One region of the Yersinia entomophaga genome, then DNA from elsewhere that is predicted to be linked to it. Evidence: predicted binding sites of a transcription regulator. Region 1 holds the regulator's gene; each other region holds the start of a gene.

Region 1 (4,500 bases):
ATCCTGTCGCTGATTCCGTCCGATGGCAGTAAGAAAATTGCTACTCTGGATGCCAAAGATGCACCGCGCTTTGAATATCGCGCGCTGTTCCTTGATGTCGGCCGTAACTTTAAAACCAAGGATGCGGTACTGCGTTTGTTGGACCAAATGTCCGCTTACAAGCTAAACAAATTCCACTTCCATCTTAGCGATGATGAAGGCTGGCGCATAGAAATTCCGGGCTTACCGGAGCTGACCGAAGTGGGAAGCAAGCGTTGCCACGATCTCAGCGAAAATGCCTGTTTATTGCCACAGTTAGGTTCAGGCCCGGATAGCAATAATCTGGGAAGCGGGCACTTTAGCCGTCAGGATTACATCGATATCCTGAAATATGCCAAAGCGCGCCAGATTGAAGTGATTCCCGAAATCGATATGCCGGCTCACGCCCGTGCTGCGGTCGTTTCGATGGAAGCTCGCTATAACAATCTGATGAAGCAGGGTAAAGAAGCAGAAGCCAATGAATTCCGCCTGCTGGACCCGACGGATGATTCCAATACGACTTCAGTTCAGTTCTATGAGCGTAAAAGCTACCTGAATCCCTGCCTGGATTCTTCCAAACGCTTTGTGGATAAAGTGATTGGCGAAATGGCTCAGATGCATAAAGAAGCGGGTATGCCGCTGCAAACCTGGCACTTTGGCGGAGATGAGGCGAAAAATATCCGTTTGGGCGCGGGTTTCCAGGATAAAAACGGCAAGATTGAGCCGGGCAAGGGCATTATCGATCAGAGCATCGAAGATAAACCTTGGGCGAAGTCTCAGGTTTGTCAGGACATGGTTAAGCAAGGAAAAATTGAGGACGTGGAACACCTCGCTAGCCACTTTGCGATAGAAGTGAGCAAGTTGGTTAATGCGCACGGTATTGAGAAAATGCAGGCCTGGCAGGATGGTTTGAAAAACGCCAAAGATGCCAAAGCTTTCGCTACCAAACGCGTAGGTGTGAACTTCTGGGATACCCTGTATTGGGGCGGAGCCGATTCGGTGAACGATTGGGCGAATAAAGGCTATGAAGTCATCGCTTCTAACCCAGACTATGTTTACTTCGATATGCCTTATGAAGTGAACCCGCGTGAGCGGGGCTATTACTGGGCAACTCGTTTTACCGATGAAGCTAAGGTATTCAGTTTTGCGCCAAATAACATGCCGCAGAACGCTGAAACTTCCGTTGACCGCGATGGTAACCATTTCAGCGCCAAGAGTGATAAGCCTTGGCCGGGTGTTCACGGTATTTCAGGTCAGTCGTGGAATGAAACTGTACGTACGGACGATCAAATGGAATACATGATGTTCCCACGAGCGCTGCCGTTGGCAGAACGTGCTTGGCATCGCGCACCTTGGGAGCAGGATTATAAAGCGGGCCGCGAGTACAAAGGTGGAGAAACCCATCATGTGGATACTCAGGCGTTAAGTGCCGATTGGCAGCGTTTTGCCAATATTATGGGTCAGCGCGAGTTGGCAAAACTGGATAAGGCCGGTATCTCGTATCGCCTGCCAGTGCCGGGAGCGCGTGTTCAGGGCGGCTTATTGGAGGCTAACGTTAGCCTGCCGGGGCTGACCATAGAATACTCCGTTGACGGTGGTCAGCAATGGCAGAAATACGATATCAAAAACCAGCCGAAGGTCAGTGGCGAAGTGATGATTCGTTCTGCCAGTCCGGACGGTAAGCGCAACAGTCGTGCTGAAGTCGTTAGCGCAACTTTGTAATTATCCGTCTAGTTGTAGTATCGGCCCTGAGCAATTGGGGCCAAATTAACCTGTTGTTAAACTGAGTGTTATTAAGCTGTGTCTAGTTATCTCCTGTTTAAGTTGAGTTGATGGTAATTTCCCCGGTGCCCCCGGGGTTTTTTTTTGCCTGTTATTTAGTGTAATTATTTGCGAACGTTTTTAGTCGCTGAGCCTTATTTTAGATAAAGATGACTTAGGCCCAAAATAATTGAAATTTAATCTGTTTATTTGAACGCTAAATAACAATAGGCGGAGAAGGAAAATAGATTTATGAGGAGTAAAAAAAAGACCACGCATTTTCCAAGTGTATTTTACGACTTAGAGAAGGGTGGTCTGATACTCGGATCTGATGAATCAGATCTTATTTTTTGTCGTGCAAAGTCTCATCTTCACGGCAATCGCCGCCTTCACAGTGACCGTATAAATACAGGCTGTGATTCGTCAGCTTGATACCGTGCTGAGTTGCGATTTCACGTTGGCGGACTTCAATGGATTCATCGCTGAACTCGATCACTTTGCCACAATCCAGGCAAATCAGGTGATCGTGATGATGCTGTTGGGTCAGTTCAAAGACAGACTTGCCACCTTCGAAATTATGGCGGGTGACAATACCGGCGTCGTCAAACTGGTTAAGTACGCGGTAAACCGTGGCCAGACCAATCTCTTCACCCATATCGATCAGCTTTTTATAAAGATCTTCCGCACTGACGTGATGGCAATCTGGCTTTTGCAGCACTTCCAAAATCTTCAGGCGCGGAAGCGTTACCTTAAGGCCAGCGTTCTTTAATGCTCTGTTGTTGTCAGTCATGCGGATTCAGTCCTGTTACTTTGTTATTCAAATTGAGGCTGTTCAGCCTATGACATCGGTAGGCACAAAAATATAATTGCGTCTCATTATAGAACCGGTAGCTCAAAATGAAAACCGTAGGTTATTAACAAAGATATAATTGCACACTTTGCAAGATTAATCATGCAGCGTATTGATGAACGGGGAGAACAGATAGCCCTAGTGTACAGTGATGGCGACGGAACTTACAAATTTAAAACTGTTTAGTTTCGTTAACGCCTTATTATCATCTATTTTTGTGGGGTTTTTGCCGCACATTTACGCACCAGAATGGAGAACCATGCCCTGATCGCAAACCAGGCAATTCAGGGCATGTTAGGCAGATTAACCCACGATATCTGACAGACTCAGTTCTTCGCTGATTTGTTTTACCCAAGCTTCAACGCGTTCGTTGGTCAGCTCTGGTTGACGGTCTTCATCGATAGCCAAGCCGATAAAGTGATCGTCATCCGCCAGACCTTTTGACGCTTCGAAATGGTAGCCTGCGGTTGGCCAATGACCGACAATGGCTGCGCCACGCGGTTCGATGATGTCACGTACTGTGCCCATGGCATCACAGAAATATTCCGCATAGTCTTCCTGATCGCCACAGCCAAACAGGGCAACCAGCTTGCCATTGAAATCGATCTCTTCCAGCGTTGGGAAGAAATCATCCCAATCACACTGTGCTTCGCCGTAGTACCAGGTTGGGATCCCGATCAGCAAAATATCGAATTGCTCTAAATCTTCTTTGCTGCTTTTGGCAATGTCGTGAACCTCTGCAACGTCTTTGCCCAGTAGCTTTTGGATCATCTTGGCAATGTTTTCGGTATTGCCTGTGTCGCTGCCAAAGAAAATGCCTACAGTTGCCATATGAAATTTATACCTTTGAATTCAATTAGTTACGTTAGTTGTGGAGCCTGCTGCTCCACAATATAACACATTTTTCATCGTGCTTGTGGAAAGCGCCTTTTTGCTGAGGCTGACTCATCTGATTTTATTAACAGGCTGATTGCTAAGCCATTGTTTCAAAAAAGAGTCATCAGGGACTACGCAGGTGACTAAATCCTTAATAGAAATAAGGAATTAAGTCCTCAGACTGACTATTTCCAATAGGCCGTCATCATGCCAGAAAACATCTCTCTGCTTATATCAAGTTTATGCGATATAAAATTTTCATCTACCGCTCAACCTTGGCAGACGATTGCCGATAACCGAATTGAAACCCGCGGGTTTCGATTGCGGTGCCAAGGAGGGCCTTGTCAAATCGATTTTTGATGAGGAAGGAGAAGTCGTTGGCTGTATGGAACGTCCTAAATCGCTTTTCGGTCATCAAACTCCACCAGAATTTTGTGGCAACAATCCGACAATAAATAGAAAAGGAACGAACATGCAGTTTTTGAAAAATATCACCATCAGGGCAGCGTTACTTTGGGTTCTCGGGGCATTTAGCTTGCTCTGGGGCGGAGTTTCAGCTTACACATTATTATCACTCAATGAGTTAACTCAAGCCTCAAACGCGAATAGCGTTTTGGTCGATAACATCAGCTTGGTCAATCAGGGAACCGATCAGTATTTCCGTATGGTGACCCGATTGAGTCGTTCAGTGGATTATCGTCTGGCAGGGAATAGCGCAGATGCCGATCGTGAGCTGAAATCCTCCAATCTGGCCTTGGATAGCCTGAAAAAGAACTTGGCACAGTTTAAATCTATCGATCATGCGCAGCTCAGCCCGGTATTGGTTGAGGATGTTATTTCTAACTGGAATGCCCTGATTGCCCAAGGGGTGGAACCACTGTATCAAGCGGCTATGGCCGGTGATAATACTGCTTACCAGCTGTTGTCCAAGCAAACGGTACCAGCCTTAAGCCGTCAGTATGGCGCGTCATCCGAGGCATTCAGTAAAACTGCAT
Region 2 (4,500 bases), 960 kb from region 1:
TAAATTTATCTAATGCGTTAGAATTAATAGCAATCCTGCACTGTAAATATTTCGTGACTTTATGGGCCTTGTGATCCCGCTGGCGAACCGAATGAGTGAAAAGGCTTACACTCATTTATCTGCCCTATTCCTCTTAAGGATTGTCATGGTTTACCAAGCTAACCCTATCCGCTATCAAGACATGGAGTATCGGCGCTGTGGTCACAGCGGTTTAAAACTATCGGCTATTTCTCTCGGCTTATGGCATAACTTCGGCGATGCAACACTGTTTGAAAACAGCCGAAATCTGATTCACTGTGCCTTCGATCATGGGATTACCCATTTCGATTTGGCGAATAATTACGGGCCGCCGCCAGGTTCAGCCGAAGAGAATTTTGGCCGAATCTTGCAGCAAGATCTGCAGCCTTATCGTGATGAGCTGATTATCTCCTCTAAAGCGGGTTACACCATGTGGCCCGGCCCTTATGGCGACTGGGGTTCGAAGAAGTATCTGGTGGCCAGCCTGAATCAGAGCTTGCGGCGCATGGGATTAGACTATGTGGATATTTTCTACCACCATCGACCCGATCCGCAGACGCCTTTAGAGGAGACAATGAAAGCGCTGGATTTGCTGGTACGACAGGGTAAGGCGCTGTATATCGGGCTATCCAACTACCCCGCAGAACAGGCGCAGCAGGCTTTGACTATTCTGCAAGCCCTTGGTACGCCTTGCCTGATTCATCAGCCAAAATATTCTATGTTCGAACGCTGGATCGAGGACGGTTTGCAGGATGTCCTGACAGAATTTGGCGTCGGCTCCATCGCCTTTTCACCGCTGGCGGGCGGGCTGCTGACAGATCGCTATCTCAACGGCATTCCTCAGGATTCCCGTGCTGCCAGCGGCAGTAAATTCCTTAATCCAGCGCAAATTACCGAGGAAAAACTGGCAAAAGTACGCCAACTCAACGATCTAGCAGCGGATCGCGGGCAAAAGTTATCGCAAATGGCGGTGGCTTGGGTGCTGCGTGAGGGCAAAGTGACCTCCGCGCTGATTGGCGCCAGTAAAACGGCACAAATTGAGGATGCGGTAACTGCCCTGACTAATACTCACTTTAGTGTTGAGGAGATAGCGCGTATAGAATCCATCCTGCTGTAATCGCTTTCCCACTTTACACATCACCAGAGGGCGAATTATCCGCCCTCCTTCATCTTTATGATGAACAGGCAGATAATTCCTAAAGCATTGTTTTCCAGTTTTATCTGAACGCTAGATTCTATTTATTTTATTAATATCTTAATATTGCGTGACTCGCTGTCGGCTCAGTTTTTATCACAACCGACAGATAAAGAAGGAAATTATCGTGTTAAAACCCCTATTGCTGATTGTCGTGCTGGCTACATTACCTTTGGCACAGCAGGCGCAGGCCGTCAGTATCAATCTCCTTCCTGGCGTCTCTTTACAGATCGGCGAACAGGATAGAAATGGGAACTACTGGGATGGTTATGACTGGCGCGATCGTCAATGGTGGCAAGGGCATCAGGGGCAGGATGTAGGTGAACGCAGTCGACGCGGCCATTACTGGGACGGCCATCGCTGGCGAGATAAGGACTGGTGGAAGAAAAACTACTATTACCACGATGGGCGTTATTGGAAATACGATAAGCACGCGTATAAAAAGTACAAAAAACAACAGAATAAACATCATGGTCGCCACCATCATCACGACCACGATGATTAAAAACAATACCGGCGGTATTCACTAACAATCCGCCGGTTATCCGAATTTTATTAAGCCAGACTAATGAGTAAATATAGATTTAGCCCCACCACAACCACGACGATCAGTTTCCCAATGTTCTGAACCAAACGGGAATTAACCATTTCTCCCATTAATTCCCGATTGCCAGTAAAGGACAGCAGAGGCACTAGCGCCAACGCAATGCCAAAACTCAGCAAAACCTGGCTCATCACCAATATTCGGGTTGCATCCATTCCCATCATAATCACCACAAATGATGGCAACATAGTGATACAGCGGCGTATCCAAATCGGAATATAGAAACGGACGAAGCCTTGCATCACTACCTGTCCCGCCAACGTGCCTACCACGGTAGACGACAACCCGGCGGCAACCAGACTCAGACCGAAGATTGTCGCCGCCCCGTGACCCAATAAAGGTTGCAGCGTGAGATAAGCCTGTTCAATTTCGGCGATACTGCCATAACCGTTAAAATGAAAAGCGGCTGCCGCCGTTGCCATCATGGCTAAATTCACGAAGCCTGCGATCGTCATGGCGGTGGCTACGTCTAGTTTGGTCGAGGCATAACGATCGGCTTTTGATTCCTTTCCACCGGTTTGCGTCAGGGAGGAATGAAGATAAATAACGTGTGGCATAATCGTCGCCCCCAGGACTCCAGCGGCTAAAAATACGGCATCGCCGTTTGGTAAATTGGGAATCAGCATTCCCTTCGTCAAGGCGCTAACTTCAGGTTGGGAAAAGATCAGTTCGACAATATAAGCAGCGGCGACAAACACCAGCAGGCCACCAATGACCAGCTCCAAGGGTTTTTGTCCGCGATTTTGTAGCATCAGAATGAGGAAAGTGGCAATACCGGTGAGTATGGCGCCTTCTAATAACGTCACCCCGAGCAATAATTTAAATCCTATAGCCGCCCCAATAAATTCGGCTAAATCTGTTGCCATAGCGATAATTTCTGCCTGAACCCAATAAGCCCAGACAGCAGGACGCGGAAAACGATCTCGAATATGTTCCGCCAAATTTTTACCGGTAGCAATTCCGAGTTTTGCGGAGAGGAGTTGGATCAGCATTGCCATCAGATTGGCCCACACCACGACCCAAAGCAGGGTGTAACCGAATGAGGCTCCGGCCTGAATATTGGTAGCAAAATTACCGGGATCGATGTAACCGATAGCCGCGATAAATGCTGGCCCCATCAAGGAAAGCTTCACCTTCCTTGATGTACGACCCTCTGAAGCGGTAGCGCGGCTATTCATCATATCAATTTTGCCCTTAGAGATATTATGTCTATCTCATATTATCTAAATGATAATAATTATCAAGCGCATTTGCATTGGTAAAACTTATCTCTCTGATAGCCAATCTTTCTGAATAACCACCCGCCAAGATCGCTGTTTCAATAGCCGGGTTTTACTTTCTGGAAATCTGTGCTTGTATTCACTAAACCCTGCGGCTTTTTGCGCAAGAACTCTCAACAAATTAGCACCATCACGCTACAAATAAAGAAAATTTTTAACATGCGTCGTTTTGTGACGAAACCTATTAATTTAATTGCAAATACTCAGGTGACTTTTTATATTTGCAATCAATGTCTCGTTTTTAATGTTGGCGTTACATAAAATGACCTCCGAAATCTAGCCTGCCTCAAGTTTGGAGCACACATGTCCCATATTCTGCAGTTTGCGTTGGCCTTGGTCGTCGTAGCCATTTTGGCTCTGCTAATTTGTAAAGACCGCAAGAGCATCCGCATTCGGTTTGTCATTCAGTTATTGGTTATTGAAGTGCTATTGGCATACTTCTTCCTTCATTCGGAAGTGGGCCTGGGTTTTGTGAAAGGATTCGCCGCCTTCTTCGACAAATTACTCGGATTCGCCGCGACCGGTACCGATTTTGTTTTCGGCAATATGGGTGACAAAGGTCTGGCCTTCTTCTTCCTGAGAGTGCTTTGCCCTATCGTCTTCATTTCCGCGTTGATCGGTATTTTGCAACATATCAAAGTGTTGCCTGTGGTTATTCGTCTGATCGGTACCCTGCTTTCTAAAGTGAACGGCATGGGTAAGCTGGAATCTTTCAACGCCGTCAGCTCGCTGATCCTTGGTCAATCAGAAAACTTTATCGCCTATAAAGACATTTTAGGCAAGATGTCTGAAAAACGCATGTACACCATGGCTGCCACTGCGATGTCGACGGTTTCCATGTCGATCGTTGGTGCTTATATGTCGATGCTGGATGCTAAATTTGTTGTCGCCGCGCTGGTACTCAACATGTTCAGTACCTTTATCGTGCTGTCACTGATTAACCCATACAAAGTGGGCGAAGAAGAAGAGCTACAACTGGGTACGCTGCATGAAGGCCAAAGCTTCTTTGAAATGCTGGGTGAATACATCCTGGCCGGTTTCAAGGTTGCGATTATCGTTGCCGCTATGCTGATTGGTTTTATCGCGCTGATCGCTGCAGTTAACGCCCTGTTCACCTTCGCATTTGGTATTAGCTTCCAGGGTATTCTGGGTTACGTCTTCTTCCCGTTTGCCTGGGTTATGGGCGTCCCAACTCATGAAGCGCTGCAGGTCGGTAGTATCATGGCAACCAAATTGGTTTCTAACGAATTTGTTGCCATGATGGACTTACAAAAAGTGGCTTCCGAACTGTCTCCGCGCAGCGTCGGTATCCTGTCCGTATTCCTGGTTTCTTTCGCTAACTTTTCATCCATCGGTATTGTTGCCGGTGCGATTAAAGGGCTGAATGAGCATCAGGGCAACGT
Region 3 (4,500 bases), 370 kb from region 1:
CGTGTTACCGCTAATCTGGGCGATCGCGTTGCCTTGTTGATCCCACACTGCGCTTATGCCCGCGCCGATTTTAGCCGAATAAATTAAGTTATAGGCAATAAAAAACCCGCCTGAGCGGGTTAACTTAACGTGATGAAAAACCTTTACTCTGCGCTGGAAGAAGATGCCTTCTTCGCACGTTTCTCCGCCTTTTTTTCGGCCGGAGTTTTCAGTGGTTTTTTCTTCGCGTTCTTTTTGCTGTCCATTCCCTTACTCATGGTTTGCCTCTCTATGACCTTCGGTTAGGTTGGTACGCATCTTCATTAAGGCCCTAATAGCGAATACTTGCAAGGAGATAAAGTCGATAAAAGGCTAACACGCTGTTAATTATAATGATTATTAAAATGTAATACTTGATATTAACGAGGAATAGCGACATTAACATCCTTTGCCAGTGAAACCGATGTAATGATCGGTTATGGAATCTGCAGCGCATTTCCTAATGATTGACTCATCAACGGCGATAAAAAATGCGCGATAGGGATCGTATAACCGGTATTTAAATGATTAATCAGCTTTATTTGACCTCTTTAGTCGTTGACCCTGCGTCAGGCATAGGCTTTTATAGAGAGGTGATCAATAACAAAAATGGAAAATGCGATGGGACAATTACGGGGACTCTATCCGGCTTATGAGCCTTACGATTGCGGCTGGTTGGAAACCGGTGATGGGCATAGCATCTATTGGGAGTTATGCGGTAATCCGCAGGGAAAGCCCGCAGTATTTATTCACGGCGGTCCCGGTGGCGGCATTGCGCCATATCATCGCCAGTTATTCGATCCAACCAAGTATAAAGTGATGCTGTTTGATCAACGCGGCTGCGGGCAATCCAGACCACATGCCAGCCTGGATAACAATACTACCTGGCATCTGGTGGAAGACATTGAGCGTCTGCGCGAACTGGCGGGTGTCGGTCAATGGCTGGTGTTCGGCGGTTCCTGGGGCTCTACGTTGGCATTGGCCTATGCGCAGAAGCATCCGGAGCGGGTGAGTGAGATGGTGCTTCGGGGGATTTTCACCCTGCGCAGAGAAGAATTGCTTTGGTACTATCAGGACGGCGCATCCCGTTTCTTCCCCGATAAATGGCAAAGGGTATTATCCATTTTATCTGAAGAAGAGCAAAAGGATGTGATCGCGGCTTATCGCAAACGTCTGACATCCCCGGATCGGGCTGTGCAGCTGGAAGCTGCGAAATTATGGAGCCTGTGGGAAGGGGAGACGGTAACGTTATTACCAACTAAAAGCTCGGTTTCATTCGGAGAGGATGATTTTGCCTTGGCTTTTGCCCGCATTGAAAACCATTATTTCACCCATAACGGTTTTTTGGCCCATGACAACCAGCTTCTGGATGATGTTCCATTAATTCGTCATATACCGACGGTTATTGTTCACGGCCGTTACGATATGGCATGTCAGGTGAAAAATGCCTGGGATCTGGCCCATCGTTGGCCTGAGGCAGAGTTACATATAGTGGAAGGTGCCGGGCATTCATTCGATGAGCCGGGGATATTGCATCAGTTGATGTTATCAACGGACAAATTTGCCAAATAATCGGGTTCCCGCAGGCTAAACGCTGGCGGGAACCTTTCAGTCGCCTTACTTAATTTTAGGCTCATAAGGCAAACGTGAGAATTTATTCGATTCGCTCCGATAGTGCGCGAGGCGCTGCAAAAAGTAGTCTCGCAGGTTTTCCGTCTGTTCACGGGCAACCAGTTCAGGGATCACTGGCATGTTATAGCGTTCCTTAAATGCAACGCCCGATGCAGCTAAATCGACGTTCATTTTTGCCGTTTCTTCGTCAGAAAGCTCTGCCAAGTTGTAACCCATCGTTTTCTCCTCTTTCGACTTAAGCGGCGGATTGTATCAAATCAGCGTTGAAAATAATGCAGGCATCTCCCTATGGCAAGAGGGTGTGGATAACGGCAGAGAGGAATGTAGAGAAGAAATAGCGAGCCAAATAATAAATGAGAATGATTGGCGTTTATTTTAAATAATAAATTAAAAATAAGAATGATTCCTTTTATTATTGGCGGGCTTGTTGATAATAGTTATCAAAGTTATTTGCCCACTTTTTCCCAGATTAATTAAATAATTTATTTCCTCATATTAAACATGCAGTTAATACAATTTGTTGTTTTAATCTTTTTAAATGTGAATAGGGTGTTTTTATTTTGTGTTTATGTTGGCATAATACGTGAAATAACCTCCTGCCAACCTGCATGATAAAAACTAGGGACTAATTATGTTGAAGAAAGAAATGGCTCAAAAGCTCAATGAGCAACTCAATTTAGAATTCTATTCTGCCAATCTTTATTTGCAAATGAGTGCATGGTGCAGCGATAAAGGTTTTGAAGGTGCGGCCGCTTTCTTGAAAGAACATTCGCAGGAAGAGATGCAGCATATGCAGCGTTTGTTTGAATACCTGAGCGGCACAGGTTCGATGCCGATATTGGGCACCATCAGTGCGCCCCCGGTAGAGTTTGGCTCGTTAGCTGATGTCTTCAAGCTGACCTATGAACATGAGCAATTGATCACCACCAAGATCAATGAACTGGCACATGTTGCCATGACTACGCAAGATTACTCGACGTTCAACTTCCTACAGTGGTACGTTTCTGAACAGCATGAAGAAGAAAAACTGTTCAAATCCGTATTGGATAAATTGGCTCTGGTGGGTAACAGCGGTAATTCTCTGTTCTTTATCGATAAAGATTTGAAGAACATGGCCACCAGCGCGCAAATCCATTCTCAAGGTTAATTCTATCTTTTGAGCTATAACCGCAGTTTCTCTGTTATCGACAGAGGCTGCGGTTTTTTATTTTGTGTCATCCCTGCCTGAAACCATTTCTTGTCTGTGCCTGTAAGCTCGACTTCATACTCTCAACTCATTATTATTCATGGCTAACATACGGAAACGGATGACTTCAAGTGAGCATCCGGTGGCTTTTCGACCACTTATCCGATGTCGGCAGTTTATTTTGTGTGGTATCTCACATGTAGTACATCCAACTGGAAGCGATCGGGGTTTACGCCGCCAATATAGGGTAAAGTTGGTAGCAGCGATTTTTTTACCCCAATTTATTTAAGGGACTTTATGTTAATTAACAAAGTACGTTCATCCTGCCGCATGCTTTCTGCACTGGTTGTTTTGTTTGTTGGCCTTTCCAGCCAGCAGGCTTTAGCTCATGCTCATTTGAAAGTGGAAACCCCTGCCGCCGATACCACGGTAAGTGCCGCTCCAGAAGCGTTAACACTTAATTTTTCCGAAGGGATCGAGTTGGGTTTCAGCGGTGTGAAGGTGACGGGGCCAGATAATAACGCGGTGAAAACCGGCGCTTTAAAACTTGACCCGGTTAATAACACTCAGTTGATTTTGCCGTTGGATAATGCGCTAAGCGCAGGGAAGTATAATGTTTCCTGGCATGTGGTGTCCGTTGATGGCCACAAAACCAAAGGCAATTACAGCTTCACTGTAAAATAATATGTCTTTAGCGGCCTTATTTGTCCTGTGTCGCTTTGTGCATTTTATGGCGGTGATGCTGATGTTTGGTGTCAGCGTATTCACCGCCATATTGTCATCCGACCGTTTCGCTCTAACATTACAACAACGCCTTCAACCCTTGCTGGCTAGCAGTACGCTAGTCGCGGCATTTTCTGCCGTCGGCCTGTTGTCCATTCAGGCTGGAATTATGGGCGATGGATGGGCAGATACCTACCAGTTTCCCGTGTGGGGGTTAGTGCTGGGCACGCGTTTCGGCCAGGTTTGGCAGTGGCATCTCGCACTGTCTTTCATCAGTATCCTGCTGTTGTTTTTCAATCGAAAATCATATTTTTCGGCTCTGATGGTCGCCTGTTCGTCGCTGTTACTGGCTAGCTTGGCTTTTATCGGTCATGCGGCGATGCATGATGGCATAATTGGCTGGATACATCAGTCGAATCAAATTCTGCATCTTTTCAGCGCCGGTTATTGGTTCGGTAGTCTTTTACCTTTGCTGGTTTGCCTGCCCTATACCCGCAATAGTCAGCATAAACCCGCCGCTATCCATACTTTAATCCGTTTTTCCAGTTGGGGTCATTTGGCTGTCGTGCTGGTGGTTGTCACCGGAATGATTAATAGTTTCATTATACTGCGTGGTTGGCCCCTGGATTTCACCTCGACATATCAGAGATTGCTTTGGTGCAAAATTGTCTTGGTTGTTTTGATGATTATCATTGCGGTAATCAATAGGTATCGCGTGGTTCCAGCAATTCGTCATTTACCGGAAAAAGCGCACTATTGGCTGGTGATGAACGCTTGGTTTGAGGTGGTACTAGGGGCGGCGGTTCTACTTTTGGTGAGCACCTTTGCTACATTTGAGCCGGTATAAGCGGCTAGAGGGCTAACTAGCAGGGAACAAGGCTTGCTTCTTTAGGGTTAGATGCAGGAAAATCAGGTCAATCAGCTAACTTAGGAATAGTTAA

What was found. Region 1 encodes Fur, which represses iron uptake genes when iron is present. Its sites were predicted from a motif close to ATAATAATGAGAACNACTATCAA; they were not measured.
Region 2: the regulator Fur is predicted to act here: its motif matches at 3,039-3,061, upstream of PL78_RS16140 (Nramp family divalent metal transporter).
Region 3: the regulator Fur is predicted to act here: its motif matches at 2,078-2,100, upstream of ftnA (non-heme ferritin).

The regions. Positions count from the first base shown of each region.
Region 1 covers NZ_CP010029.1:260,725-265,224, forward strand. Annotated here, with positions in the region: gene PL78_RS01305 (beta-N-acetylhexosaminidase) at 1-1,740, shown strand, start outside; gene fur (ferric iron uptake transcriptional regulator) at 2,123-2,569, opposite strand; gene fldA (flavodoxin FldA) at 2,933-3,460, opposite strand; gene PL78_RS01320 (methyl-accepting chemotaxis protein) at 3,978-4,500, shown strand, end outside.
Region 2 covers NZ_CP010029.1:3,578,728-3,583,227, reverse strand. Annotated here, with positions in the region: gene mgrA (L-glyceraldehyde 3-phosphate reductase) at 146-1,135, shown strand; gene PL78_RS16145 (DUF2502 domain-containing protein) at 1,341-1,718, shown strand; gene PL78_RS16140 (Nramp family divalent metal transporter) at 1,769-2,998, opposite strand; gene PL78_RS16135 (NupC/NupG family nucleoside CNT transporter) at 3,401-4,500, shown strand, end outside.
Region 3 covers NZ_CP010029.1:4,164,655-4,169,154, forward strand. Annotated here, with positions in the region: gene pip (prolyl aminopeptidase) at 640-1,590, shown strand; gene PL78_RS18705 (DNA polymerase III subunit theta) at 1,636-1,866, opposite strand; gene ftnA (non-heme ferritin) at 2,282-2,797, shown strand; gene yobA (CopC domain-containing protein YobA) at 3,134-3,520, shown strand; gene copD (copper homeostasis membrane protein CopD) at 3,522-4,406, shown strand.